DNA from 3 places in the Parabacteroides sp. KHUB-01 genome. Region 2 is predicted to be linked to each of the others. Evidence: riboswitches for the same ligand, from Rfam matches in the RefSeq annotation. Region 2 holds a riboswitch; each other region holds the start of a gene.

Region 1 (4,959 bases), 1.0 Mb from region 2:
CAAGTGAACGGACTTCCTGCTCAAGTTCCTCCATCGGGCGAGACTGATATGCTCCGGTGATGATAGGAATTGAGCAATAAGAACAAGTTCGGTTACAACCCTCACCTATTTTAAGATAGGCATAATGCTTTGGAGTTGTCAGGATACGTTCGTGCGCCAATTCCGAATGATAAGATTTTCCCAAATCAGTAATTAGCTCTTTCCAGTTGAATTTACCGTAAAATTTGTCCACTTCCGGAAGTTCCTGCACCAAATCGTTCATAAATCTTTCCGACAAGCATCCCATCACAAACAGCTTACCGATTTTGCCCTGTTTCTTTGCCTCGCCCAAATCCAGAATCATTTCAATAGACTCAGCCTGAGCATCGCCGATGAAACCACAGGTGTTTACAACCACAATCTCACCATTAATCTTATGAGGATCGTGTTCTATCTTATAGCCATTTGCTGCAAACTGACGCATTAGCTGCTCGGAATCCACCAGATTCTTCGAACAACCCAAAGTAATTATGTCAACCTTATTCTTTCGCATTATTATTCTCCAAACAATGAGTTTACAAATTCACGCTTGCGGAAAACCTGCAAGTCTTCAATTCCTTCTCCCAAGCCGATATATTTTACCGGAATGCGGAACTGGTCTGAAATACCAATCACAACACCGCCTTTTGCTGTTCCGTCGAGTTTTGTCACAGCCAAAGCATTGACCTCAGTTGCTGCAGTAAACTGTTTTGCCTGTTCAAAAGCATTCTGACCTGTAGAACCGTCGAGAACAAGAAGGATTTCGTGCGGAGCATCAGGAACAACCTTCTGCATTACGTTCTTAATCTTTGTAAGCTCGTTCATCAAGTTAATTTTATTGTGCAAACGTCCGGCAGTGTCGATGATTACTACATCTGCACCATTTGCCTTTGCTGAGCTCAATGTGTCGAAAGCCACAGATGCAGGGTCGGAACCCATTTTCTGTTTGACAACCGGCACACCAACTCTCTCACTCCAAATAACAAGCTGTTCCACGGCTGCAGCACGGAAAGTATCCGCCGCACCCAGATATACGCTTTTTCCAGCTTTCTTAAACTGATAAGCAAGCTTTCCGATAGTTGTAGTTTTTCCTACACCATTCACACCTACCACCATTATAACGTATGGTTTTTTATCTTCAGGGATAGTGAAACCATCACCGTCAACAGTATTGTTTTCTGTAAGCAGACTGGCAATTTCATCACGCAACAAGGCTGTCAGTTCCGAAGTTGTGACATATTTATCCCTTGCCACTCTTTTTTCAATTCGGTCAATGATTTTAAGAGTTGTCTCAACGCCTACATCCGAAGTGATAAGAACTTCTTCCAGATTATCAAGCACTTCATCATCCACCTTACTCTTTCCGGCTATTGCTCTGGTGATTTTGGTAAACACATTTTCTTTAGTCTTGGACAAGCCTTTGTCCAGATTCTCCTTTTTTTCTTTGCTGAAAAAGCTAAAAATACCCATATATCAAATCGTTTGCTTTATACTATGCATAATATCGAGCAAAGATATTAAAAATTCGTGAAACAACAGTATGTAAATTATTTAAGTTTCACAAGCTCTATAACTATAAGGAGTTATAAAGTTTAAAGTATGATTTTGAACCTCCGACTAGATTCTTTCCTCTTTATATAAATATTTGATATAAGACCAAAAGGGAAGCAAATATTCTTAAAACTAAGCTTTAGTTTCTATAAATTAAGCCTTAGTTTACAAAAACTAAATCTGAGTTTGTAAAAACTAAGACTTAGTTTTAAGAAAATATTTAATCCTAATGGCTACACAATTAATATTTGCAGGATTTAATAGACAAATTGGCGAAGTAAATAAGAAAAAATAATTTTTCTTGATTTCTATTTTTTATTTATATTTGCACCGTCTTGGTGAAATGATTAATCGTCCGATTATCATTTTTAAAAGGGAATCCGGTGAAAATCCGGAGCAGTACCCGCTACTGTAACACTTAATCGAAAAAGGGAATCAACACTATCGCCACTGTTTTTTCAAATGGGAAGGCATGATTTCCAAAAGGTGGAGTCAGGAAACCTGCCAAGATTAACGGATAATTTACATATCCCGGGATTAGGATATTAATTTACTATAAAACAAATAATATGAACATCAAAAAAAATCTTGTCATAGGTCTTGCTATGGCATGCGGATTATTCTCACAGGCTAATGCTCATGGTGACGGAAACTATGTGCATTCCGACTTGCTGTCGTCACTGCAGAAAGGCGACAAAGCTGCGTTGCTTATGGTTCATTTTGGAACTACTCATGATGACACTCGCCAACTAACTATTGACGCAATCAACCAAAAGGCAAAAGAATTGTTCCCTGAATTTGAAATCAGAGAGGCTTATACCTCAAGAATCATAATGGCACGACTTGCCAAAAGAGGAACAAGGAAGTTGAATCCTGCCGAAGCTTTGGCTCAGCTTAAAGCTGACGGGTTTACTCACGTAATAGTTCAATCGACAAATATAATTGACGGGGTTGAAATGGAATCTCTCCGCAAAGACATTGCCAGCATGGAATTTCTGTTCAAGGAAATCAGATTGGGCAATCCTCTGCTCTATTCCGTTGAAGATTATGAAAAAGTTGCTGAAATAGTTTCCAAGAAGGGAAAGGAAAAAGCTATGACTATATTGGTCGGTCACGGAACTTACGACCCGTCGACTGCACAATACGCTATGCTGGACCATGTTATGCAGACTAGCGGACATAAGGATTTCGTTGTCGGAACGGTGGAAGGTTATCCTTCTTTCAACAATGCTATCGACAGAATCCAGGAACAGAAGAAGATAAAGGAAGTGCAGCTTTTGCCTTTCATGTTTGTTGCCGGCGACCACGCCAAGAATGATATTGCCGGAGATATGAAGCAGGAACTTGAGGAAAAGGGCTACAAAGTGACTGTTCTTCTTGAAGGACTCGGACAAAATCCGGAAATCCAGGATATTTTCATTGACCATATTCGTTTTATGACAAAGCATAGAATGATTGATATCATGGATAAGAAAAAGGCATATACCGAAGAAGAGAGTAAATAATTCTCAGACCTCTCGAATTTATATTCCATAACTACTTATTGATATAATTATCTTGGTCGGGGTAAATATAAAATTTATCCCGACACAAACTTTACACGCTTAAAAAAATGAAAAAATTATTGACTATTTTACCGTTATTATCTTGTGCAATAACACTTTCCGCACAGGAAAAGAAAGAATATACAAACTTCAACGACACAACATTCAACATTCAGGAAGTCGTCGTTAATTCCATTCGTAAACCTCGCCCACAAATATCTAAACTGGAAGTTCCTTCAAAATATCTGCCTCTGTCAATAAATGCTCTGGAAGCCGGAAGTCTGGAGATAAGAGGAATCAGGAATATTCAGGATGCCGTTCGCTTTATGCCCGGAATCAGAATCCAGACATCATACGGAGCTTTCCAACAGATTTCGGTCAGAGGTTTTGACCATGCGGTTATGATGATTGACGGAATTAGGGATGAACGTTCGGGAATAAGCAATTCATATCCGGTTCCAGACCTTTCGTCTGTCGAATCTATTGAGCTTCTGAAAGGTCCGGCATCAGTGCTTTACGGACATTCTGCCGTGGGCGGTGTTCTGAATATCGTAAGAAAAGCTCCGACAGAAAAGCAAACCGTAAATGCTCGTGTGGCATACGGAAGTTACGACAGCAAAGAAGCCACTTTCGGCATGGGCGGAAAAATTGCCGGCCCGGTGAATTATTATGCTAATATAAACTATTCGGACCAGGAAGGCTGGCGCAGCACGGGAAACAAAAGATTCTCGGGTTATCTTGCCCTGAATGCCAAATTATCAGAAAAAGATATAGTTGACTTGCGTGCCGGATTCAACCGGGATTATTATGGAACGGAAATTGGTTTGCCGGATGTAATGACTGACGATATTTATAACGTGTCGGACAATAAGCTATATCTGAAGAAGAATGAGATGCTGCCGGGACTGGACAAAGAAGCAAGATATAACAACGAATCTGATTTCTTTTATAACAGAGGATGGAATATTTCGGCTCAATATGTCCATAAATTCTCGGAAAATATGAAGCTCACGGACAGACTTTCTTTCTCAGCAGACGATATAAATTATTTCGGCACGGAATCTCTTGATTATCTGGAAAGCAGCGAGCCTATATACAATCATTATTATCTGAAAAGCAACGGAGAAAAGCAATATATCTGCCTCGACAGTGTTTATCTTTCTTTTCCTCTCCGCTTCTCGCACGTATCGAACACGGTTGGAAATACGCTTGAGTTGAGCGGGAATTTCCATACCGGAAATATAAAACACAATTACATGGGTGGATATTCATTTGTGGCTTTCAACCGTACAAGTTACACAGGATATAATTTGGGCGACGATGTCCAAGGGCCGGGATTATATTCTCACGTTTCGGTTTATAATCCGCAAAGTATGGGATATATGACAAGCAAGTTCTCTTCTGCCACAGTAACGCATCATTACACCAACAGCCTTTATATCCAGGATTTATTGGATTTGAGTGAAAAGCTGAAAGTTCTGGTTGCTCTCCGTGGTGATTTCTTCCGTTATCTGTCTGCAAAGGCAGAAACTCCGACCGGATACAGAGAATATGACAGTCACGGAAGTTTCAGCAGAATATTGAATAAGGCTTTGACTTATCGTTTCGGTGCGGTTTATCTTCCTCACCCGAACACTTCTCTGTATGCTTCGTTCGCTTCATTCTTCAAGCCTATCAGAACATTCTATCAGGATAATGTGATTTATATCGACGCAAACGGTGAAAGATATAATGCTTCGCAAAATGGAGAAGTGTTCAAGCCGGAAAACGGTTATCAGGCTGAAGCCGGCGTAAAATACAGTTTGGGGAATATTCTTCATGCAAATGCCAGTGTTTTCTATATTCG
Region 2 (4,959 bases):
ATATATTTCAAGAATACCTCGCTTTACCAATGCATCAAGAACGGCAGAACTGCAATTACTTCTTTCCAGAAGCTCTTTCTTTGATATTTCTTCCTCATTGTTATCAGTCATGCAATGAGAAAGGTCGATATATGCTAGAAGGAGAGTTTCCTGCTTAGGAGCTCTTTTGACAAGTTCAAAAGCTTCCTGCAGTTTTTCTTCAGATTTCCATTCATTGCATAATCTTACGTAAGATTGGGTTTTCGGTGTGAAACCTTGCTTTATCTCTTCGTTTACAACAATTGCCTCCTTTTGCATCAGAGAAGAAATTACTGGTACAACATTCCTCAGTCCGGTTTTCTTTTCTAATTCCGAAACGGTTAATTTCAGCACACCGGAAAGAGCATCAAGAACAGCAATTTCAGCCGGTCTCAGTTGTTCGGTCGCTTGAAAATCTTCATTGAGAGAAACGGCAGTTTCACTTTCCAGTTTGAGGCCCGAAGGAACTGCAGCTTTGTAAACATCACCAAGCTTACAGATATAATATTCGCTAATCCATTGCCAGAACCTCAGTTGTGGGCGGCGCAGCACTGGAGTGAGATCCAGAATTGCATAAATATCTTTCGTTTCATAGTTGGATTCAGGTTTTCTGTCGTGAACAGCCATGACAATAGCAGTATAATATTTCTTCTTACCGAAGTGAACAATTACACGGCACCCGGGTACAACAGATTTTTCCATATCTTCTGGAATATGGTATGTATAACTGTTTTCCAAGGGCAAAGGCAATATTACATCTGCATATTTCATATCATGAACTAAATATTAAAGAGAATAAAATTACAAGGATATAAAAAATGAAGAAGTTAAGAAATCCTTTTACCATATATAGGTGGATTTCCCAACTTCTTCCAAGATTAATTTATGAATTTTTAGAACAGAATTGCAGCGGAGATTGACCATCCACGATTCTTACCGTTCATATTCAGTTTGTCGATACTGTAATTGTCTGTTAATCCTAATCCGTAGTTCAAACCAACCTGAAGATGTTTGATAACTTCAACACCGGCACCAAAATTAAGACCGGCACTAAAAGATTTTGTCTTGAACTGATCGCCAACACTTCCCAAGTTATCAATAAAAGTATCAAAAGAATCACTGTTCCCAAGTTTGAATCCGATGTATGGACCCGCAGTAAGATATACTTTCAATATTGGCAATCCGAATTTCCATTTTAAATTAACAGGAACATCAAGATAGTCTGTACGGAATGTTTCGCCATAAGCTTCCATACCTTTCTGAGAATATAAAACTGCAGCATCAAATCCCAGACCAATTACCGGAGCCATCAATTCAACCATAGGACCGATATGAAATCCGGTCATATTTGATGCATTAAAATTCTCTACTGGATCTGAAAAATGTATTGACGAAATGTTTGCACCACCTTTGACACCAATTCTGAATTGAGCTTGAGCTGGTAAAGTCAATATTGCCAACAGAGCAATTAAAAATAAACTAAACTTCTTTTTCATATTCTTATATTATTAAAGTGAAAATTATGCCGATATGAAATAATACCTATATTTCATTACTGGCATATAAATCAAATACAAATAAATATATTAAAATTGAAATTCCATATAAATAAATTGCTAAAAAAAGAAAAGCACGATTACTGGCGGAGCTCATCCCGCCGGAAACCGTGCTTTTATTCCTAATTATTATGGCAAAATAATTAAAAAATCAAACTTGTTTGTTTCAGACGGATGAGTAAGAAATTTCAGATAAAAACCTTTCTGCAAGAAGTTTAATGGAAGAAGTTTATATCTTCAGGTCTTTCCTCGAAACCTTCTGAAACTGAGCATTGCAGGTCTTCTGACTTACTTCCAGATAAAGCGCCTTCCCGGATATTTACCAGTGGCTAAAGGAATGCTTTTCCGTTTTTATGAAGTTTACAGCAGCGGGACTGTTCAGGATTCTCACCTGATTCCCTTTTAATCTTATCCGGCGACAACCGGATTAAGAACAATGTTCAGTTGCAAATATAATGCTTTTTTGATATTATGAAACTCTATGCCGATTTAAATTTTCTCCAACGATTGTGACAAATCTTTAATAATATCGTCAATATGCTCAGTTCCAATTGACAGACGTACAGTTCCAGGAAAAATTTCCTGTTCCAGTTTTTCCTTGTCCGACAATTGAGAGTGAGTAGTTGTTGATGGATGAATTACAAGAGACTTCACATCAGCAACATTGGCAAGAAGTGAGAATATTTGCAGATTGTCTATGAATGCATGTGCCTCTTTGGTTCCACCTTTCAAATTGATGGTAAAAATAGAACCGCCACCGTTAGGGAAATATCTCTTGTAAAGCTCATGGTCAGGATGCTCCGGCAGAGAAGGATGATTTACCTTTTCCACTTTCGGATGAGATTTCAGAAAATCTACTACCCGTAAAGCATTATATACATGACGTTCAACACGTAGAGAAAGAGTTTCGATACCTTGCAACAGAAGGAAAGCACTTATCGGACTGATAGCAGCACCGGTATCGCGAAGGAGAATAGCTCTTATACGTGTTATATATGCAGCATTCCCCGCAACTTCGCTGAACACCGCACCATGATAGCAAGGATCAGGTTCCGTCAGCTGTGGAAATTTACCAGAAGCTTTCCAGTTGAATTTTCCGGAATCAACTATGATACCACCGAGAGTAGTTCCATGTCCGCCTATAAATTTCGTAGCAGAATGAACAACAATATCAGCTCCATGCTCGATAGGACGCAAAAGGAAAGGTGTAGCGAAAGTGTTGTCAACAATCAGAGGAATATTATGTCTGTGAGCAATATCGGCAACTATACTTATATCAATAATATTGGAATGAGGGTTGCCTAATGTTTCAATGAATATAAACTTTGTATTTTCCTGTATAGCATTCTCGAAATTTTCCAAATTTGAAGGATCAACAAAAGTTGTTGATACTCCATATTGAGGCAAAGTATGTTCCAGAAGATTATAAGTACCACCGTAAATAGTTTTTGCTGCAACAATATGGTCGCCCGAGCGGGTAATATTCTGGAAAGCATAAGTTATAGCAGCAGCTCCGGAAGCAACAGCAAGAGCTGCAATACCACCTTCAAGCGCAGCAATTCTTTTTTCCAGTACATCTTGAGTTGAATTAGTAAGGCGTCCGTATATGTTACCTGCATCAGTCAGATTGAACCTGGCTTCAGCATGTGCCGAATTTCTGAAAACATAGGAAGTTGTCTGATAAATAGGAACAGCTCGTGCATCTGTCGCAGGATCCGGCTGTTCTTGACCAACGTGTAATTGTAAAGTCTCAAAGTGTAGATTGTCTAGCTTCATATTAATATTGTGTACAATTTGTATACAATATTATAGAAAAAAGTTGATTTGTGCAAATTGTGGGCGGTTTTGGTGACAAGCTGATAAATTAACAAGGAGACAGAATACACTTCTTGTCTCCTTGTCAACATATTTCTTTGTATTCTTCAATTACTGATGCTCAGGACGTAACAAATCATTTACAGTCTTAACCGGATTGAATGTACTGATAGGAACTTCAACAAACACAGTATTCCAGTTGCTCATTGCGCCATTCCACAATCCAGGCAATTCCAGAGCCTTCAGCTCACGTCCGTCTTTGCTCTTATGAGAGATAAATCCTGTATTTTTATCTACATAGTCCGGCAAATTATATTTCTCACCTTTATGATTCTTGACAGCACAAACCAAATCAACAGGATTGAAGTGAGTGCCTTTTTCAAACAAAGCTTTCTTCTGAGGATCGTTCATGTCAATCTGAGAACTTTCCAGAACCTGTAAAGAAACAGTACCGTCAGGATTAACAGCTAAGAACGGACCGCCACCAGGTTCGCCAACATTCTTAACCATTCCACAAACACGGATAGGGCGAAGAAGTTTGCTCTTTATATAAAGAATCAATTCTGCATCTTCCAAATCTTTGATGTCCGGCTTGCGGATACAAAGTTCGTTCTGCAAGAAATGAATCATTTCTTCAATCTGGCTGTGTGAATATTTACCTGTTTCGATAAGATTCAGATAACCGAATATCTTTTCCTGAAGAGTTACCAAAACACCTGCCAGTACTTTTTTCCATATAACAGTTGAGCATTTGAAGCTGTCTGGAACAACATTATCGATATTCTTAACGAAAACAACATCAGCATCAACATCATTCAAGTTTTCAATCAAAGCACCGTGACCACCCGGACGGAAAAGAAGATTTCCATTCTTGTCGCGGAAAGGAGTGTTGTCCATAGCTGCGGCAACAGTGTCTGTGCTTGGCTTCTGAACACTGAAAGAAATATCGTATTTTACAGAAAAACGATCTTCGAATATAGGTTTTTTAGACATTACAAGCTGTTCGAAAAGCTTTACATGCTCAGGAGAAACTGTGAAGTGGATATTTACTTCTCCTGCATTGTTCTTAGCATACATTGCACCTTCGGCAAGATGTTCTTCCATAGCAGTACGTTCTCCATCATTATATTTGTGGAACAACAACAAACCTTTAGGAAGAGAACCGTAATTCAAACCTTTGCTTTCAAGGAGATTTGCAACAACAGCTTTATATTCACCCGCAGCAATCAGTGCTGGAATGTCTTTACCTTCGTTTTTCAGGCAAACTTTGTTCAGTGCATTATAGAATGCAAAATTTGTGATTTCGTTGAAGAACTTCTGTTCGAAAGCATTGCTTGGAGTAGAATAATCTGCTGAAAGGAACTCATACAGATTCTTGAACATTCGGCTTGCAGCACCAGATGCAGGAACGAATTTCAAAATCTTTTTGTTCTCAGCAAGATATTTGTCCCAAGCTTCCATATAAGTAGCCTGTTCGTCCTGTGAAATAACTTTAATACCTTTTTCTACAGAAGCGGAAGCTTCGATTTCAAGGAAAGGAAAGCCTTTTGCAAAACATGCCAGCTGTTCT
Region 3 (4,959 bases), 1.0 Mb from region 2:
GTTCTATACTTGGTATTCAAACAGATTGGAAATGCTGCTATCAAAGCAAGCCAGCGTAATGCACAGAAAGCTGCTGCAGCTGCAGGTACTAAAGTTTCTGCTGATGCAGGCCGCGAATCAGGCGAAATCTTCGCTGCAATTTCAATGGCTTTGTATGAAATGAGCGATGACAATCATGATATTGAAAACACTGTATTGACAATTCACAAAGTACAGCGCAGATATTCTCCATGGAGTTCTAAGATTTATACTTTGCGACAGACTCCTAACAAAAAGTAATTATTCCTTTTAAACTGAAATTAAAGAATGAAAAGTTTTAAATATACCATCAACGGTAACGAATATAAAGTGCATATCAACTCAATTGTTGATGATATTGCTGAAGTTGAAGTAAACGGTACTCCTTACAGCGTTAAAATGGAAAAGCCGGCTAAAAAGCAAATGGTAACATTGAAGCGTCCGGCTCAGGCTCCAACAACTCCGGCTGGCGAACCAGTAGTTGCTCGTCCAGTTAGCTCTGGCGCTGCAGGTGCTGTTAAGTCTCCACTTCCAGGTGTTATCCTTAGCATCGACTGCAAAGTTGGTGATGTAGTTAAGAGAGGTCAGAAGATTTTGGTATTGGAAGCTATGAAAATGGAAAACAATATCAACGCAGACCGCGACGGTAAGATTGTAGAAATTAAAGTAAACAAAGGCGATTCTGTACTTGAAGGTGCTGATCTCGTCGTAATCGGTTAATAAGAGTATGTTTTCATCAATATTATTACAAGCGGCAGGTGCATCTGAAAGCTTTGCTCAGTTCTTGGCTGAAAACATACAGGTGTTCTTGTCTTATACAGGTTTTGCGAACGCAACTCCGGGCCACTTTATAATGTTGCTCGTAGGTTTGCTGTTCATCTTCCTGGCAATTAAATATGAGTTCGAACCGATGTTGTTGATTCCTATCGGATTCGGTATCCTGATTGGTAACATTCCTTTCAAAGATGCAGGTCTTCAGTTAGGTATCTACGAAGAAGGTTCAGTGTTGAATATCCTTTATCAAGGTGTGAAACAAGGATGGTATCCGCCGTTGATCTTCCTTGGTATCGGTGCGATGACCGACTTCTCGGCTTTGATTTCAAACCCGAAACTTATGCTAGTCGGTGCAGCTGCACAGTTCGGTATCTTTGGTGCTTATATCATCGCTTTGCAGATGGGCTTCGACCCAAGCCAGGCTGGTGCTATCGGTATCATTGGTGGTGCTGACGGTCCAACAGCTATCTTCTTGTCATCAAAACTTGCTCCTAACTTGATGGGTGCTATTGCGGTATCAGCTTATTCATATATGGCATTGGTGCCAATCATCCAGCCTCCATTCATGCGTTTGTTGACTACTAAGAAAGAACGTTTGATCCGTATGAAACCGCCGAGAGCCGTTTCACAGACTGAAAAGATCATGTTCCCGATCGTAGGTTTGTTGTTGACTGCTTTCTTGGTTCCTTCTGGTCTTCCATTGTTGGGTATGTTGTTCTTCGGTAACTTGTGTAAAGAAAGTGGTGTTACTCGCCGTTTGGCAGAAACAGCTCGTGGTCCGCTGATCGACGTTATCACTATGCTTCTTGGTGTTACTGTAGGTGCTTCAACTCAGGCAACTCAGTTCTTGACATTGAACTCAATCAAAATCTTCGGTTTGGGTGCATTGTCATTCGTAATCGCAACTTGTGCAGGTGTATTGTTCGTTAAATTCTTCAACTTGTTCTTGAAAGAAGGTAACAAGATCAATCCGCTTATCGGTAACTCTGGTGTATCAGCCGTTCCTGATGCTGCTCGTATCTCACAGAACGTAGGTTTGGAATACGATCCTAGCAACTATTTGTTGATGCACGCTATGGGTCCGAACGTAGCAGGTGTAATCGGTTCTGCAGTAGCAGCCGGTATCTTGTTAGGTTTCTTGGGATAATAGATTGAATATATTACTATAATGAAACGAGGTAGTTCCTAATTGGAATTATCTCGTTTTTGTTTTATGAAATATATATACCATAAATCGAGAACAAAAACGTACACTATAATTTGCCACTCCACTCTCCTTTTCATATCTTTGCAACGATAAAAACAAAGGTGTAATATTCAGCCGTTCGGCTAATATTAGTAAAAGGGAATTCGGTGTGAATCCGAAGCTGTACCCGTAGCTGTAAGTCTATTAATCCACAGGCGTACTCTTTATGCCACTGGCTATTTGCCGGGAAGGTGCCTGCATTATGGAAGACAAGCCAGAAAACCTGCCTTTGTTGGTTGTGCCGGCAATTCTCGGGTAAGAGCTGCTGCTAACTCTTTAATTCTATTTATGCTAAGAAAAAGATGTTTTTGTCTGCAAGGACTCATTAGTCTTTTGCTGCTCGTCTGCACACATACAAATGCACAGATTGATACAACTAAGACGCAGGATTTGTCGGAAGTTGAAATCACGGCAAAGTCACGACCTTCAACAACCCGCTCATCTGCACCTATTCAGCTTTTGGACAAGAAAAGTATTGAAATGCTGGGCATGCAGGATTTGTCCGAAGCTATAAAAAGATTCTCCGGAATTACTGTCCAGGATTATGGAGGTGTTGGCGGACTCAAAACTGTCTCAGTAAGAAGTCTTGGTGCAAAACATACAGCCGTAAGTTATGATGGAATAACTATTACGGATGCACAGAGCGGACAAGTAGATATCAGTCGTTTCTCGTTGGATAATGTAGGAATGATTTCTCTATCCATCGGGCAAACTGACGATATATTCCAGACAGCCAGAATGTATGCATCTGCCGGAGCTTTAAGCATACAAACCTCTGCTCCGGAGTTTACCGACAAATCATTCAATCTGAAAGGGAAAATCAAAGGCGGTTCTTTCGGTCTGATAAATCCTTCTGTAAATTATGAGCAGAAATTAGGTTCTAAATGGTCTGCTTCAGTATATGGAAACTGGACGAAAAGCAACGGTGAATATCCTTTTACTCTGGTGAACGGAAATCAGATTACAGAAGAAACACGACGAAACAGCGACATCACAAGTCTGCGCCTCGAAGCAAATATATACGGAAACCTTGGAAATGCCGGAGACTTGAAGGCAAAAGTATATTACTATGATTCCGAACGTGGTTTGCCGGGAAGTGTTATATTATACAACAACACGGCAAATGAACGTCTTTGGGACAATAACTTCTTCACTCAAGTGAACTATACAAAAGCATTTTCCGATATGTGGAAAATACGTGCTGATTTGAAATACAATTATTCTTTCAGCAAATATCTTGATGTGAATGACAAATATGCAGATGGATTCCAGAAGGACCTGAACACTCAGAACGAATATTATGCTTCGCTCGGTGCTTTGTTCTGTCCTCTTTCTGGATTGTCTTTCTCTCTGAATTCGGATATTGCAAGAGCTATGCTCGACAATAATTACATGAATTCTCCAATGCCGAAAAGGTGGACTTCGCTGACTGCTCTTGCCGCGCAATACAAGAACTCAAGAATTACAGCAACAGCAAGCGTCCTCGGCACATACATTACTGATGAAGTTGAATATGGCGACAAACCTGCCGACAGAAAAAGACTCTCTCCTGCCCTTAGCCTTTCGTGGCGACCATTCGAAGAGCAGAATCTGAGAGTGAGAGCTTCATTCAAAGATGCTTTCCGTGTTCCTACTTTCACAGACCTTTATTATCTGCGAATGGGAAACACAAATCTGGTTCCGGAAAAAGCTACGCAATACAACATCGGATTGACATGGAGTGAGCGCCTTGCATTCTTCAGTCTGATAAATATATCGGCAGATGCTTATTACAACAAAGTGAAGGACAAAATCGTTGCTTTGCCTACATTATATATATGGAAAATGATGAATTTCGGCGAAGTAGATATTAAAGGTGTTGATATAAATTTCAACTCTGAAATTCCGCTGTATGATAAGATTATTCTTTCTCTGTCGTCTGCTTACAGCTATCAATACGCTGTTGACGTAACTGATAAATCAGCCAAAAACTATAAACATCAGATTCCTTATACACCGCGGCACTCTGGTTCAGTTTCGGCTATGATTGAGAATCCCTAGGTAAATATCAGTTACAGTCTGATTGCTACCGGAGACAGATATGCATTGCCTCAGAATATTGAAAGCAATCTGATTAAATCATATATGGAACATACAATCTCCGCAAACCGCAGTTTCACAATAAAGAATAAAGTAAAATTACGCCTGCAAGGAGAAATAGTGAATCTTACAAACAAAACTTATGAGGTGATTCAATATTATCCTATGCCGGGAAGATCGTGGAGATTGAGTCTAGGAATTGAGTATTAATGAAGTTGACAAGGAGAGAATGCCTGATAATCTGGTCAACTCGTTCCCTTGTCAACTCGTTCCATCAAGCTATATATTTATAAATCTAAATATCAATAAAATGAAAAAGAAAAACTATTTTGCACTTTGTGCTCTTTTGATGGCTTCAACCTTGGTTGGTTGCAGCAAAGATGATGCAGAAAACAATCCACAGCCGGAGCAGCCGGGACAAACTGTCCTCAACGGATATTATGTTCTGAACAGCGGAAAAATGGGAAGTAACAATTCAACAATAACTTTCTATAATACCGAAAGTAAAGAAACAACAAGCGATATTTTTGAAACTGCCAATGGTAGAAAACTTGGTGATACAGCAAATGATATGATTATCTATGGCTCAAAGATTTATCTGGCTGTATATGGTTCACAGACTATTGAAGTGACAGACTTGAACGGCAAATCACTCAAACAGATAAAAAGCAATACAGATAAACCATTGCAGCCAAGAGCTTTCACTTCATACGGCGGCAAAGTTTATGTTTCTTTGTTTGACGGCTATGTTGCAAGTATCGACACAACATCACTGGAAATAGACAACACAGTTGCTGTTGGCAGAAATCCGGAACAATTAACTGTAGCAAACGGAAAATTGT

Evidence for each region. Region 2 has a riboswitch for cobalamin ahead of ACYIAR_RS07255 (porin family protein). Riboswitches for the same ligand answer to the same signal wherever they lie in the genome.
Region 1: linked by a shared signal. The riboswitch ahead of ACYIAR_RS02960 (sirohydrochlorin cobaltochelatase) and the one ahead of ACYIAR_RS07255 (porin family protein) in region 2 are both predicted to bind cobalamin.
Region 3: linked by a shared signal. The riboswitch ahead of ACYIAR_RS02735 (TonB-dependent receptor plug domain-containing protein) and the one ahead of ACYIAR_RS07255 (porin family protein) in region 2 are both predicted to bind cobalamin.

What each region holds. Positions count from the first base shown of each region.
Region 1 covers NZ_CM153256.1:613,994-618,952, forward strand. The annotation lists gene rimO (30S ribosomal protein S12 methylthiotransferase RimO) at 1-532, opposite strand, end outside; gene ftsY (signal recognition particle-docking protein FtsY) at 535-1,488, opposite strand; cobalamin riboswitch at 1,889-2,092, shown strand; gene ACYIAR_RS02960 (sirohydrochlorin cobaltochelatase) at 2,139-3,074, shown strand; gene ACYIAR_RS02965 (TonB-dependent receptor) at 3,182-4,959, shown strand, end outside.
Region 2 covers NZ_CM153256.1:1,612,457-1,617,415, reverse strand. The annotation lists gene priA (replication restart helicase PriA) at 1-789, opposite strand, end outside; gene ACYIAR_RS07255 (porin family protein) at 912-1,514, opposite strand; cobalamin riboswitch at 1,831-2,022, opposite strand; gene ACYIAR_RS07250 (O-acetylhomoserine aminocarboxypropyltransferase/cysteine synthase family protein) at 2,064-3,350, opposite strand; gene ACYIAR_RS07245 (DUF4301 family protein) at 3,501-4,959, opposite strand, start outside.
Region 3 covers NZ_CM153256.1:563,109-568,067, forward strand. The annotation lists gene ACYIAR_RS02720 (OadG family transporter subunit) at 1-279, shown strand, start outside; gene ACYIAR_RS02725 (biotin/lipoyl-containing protein) at 307-738, shown strand; gene ACYIAR_RS02730 (sodium ion-translocating decarboxylase subunit beta) at 746-1,939, shown strand; cobalamin riboswitch at 2,082-2,283, shown strand; partial or broken gene ACYIAR_RS02735 (TonB-dependent receptor plug domain-containing protein) at 2,327-4,327, shown strand; gene ACYIAR_RS02740 (YncE family protein) at 4,428-4,959, shown strand, end outside.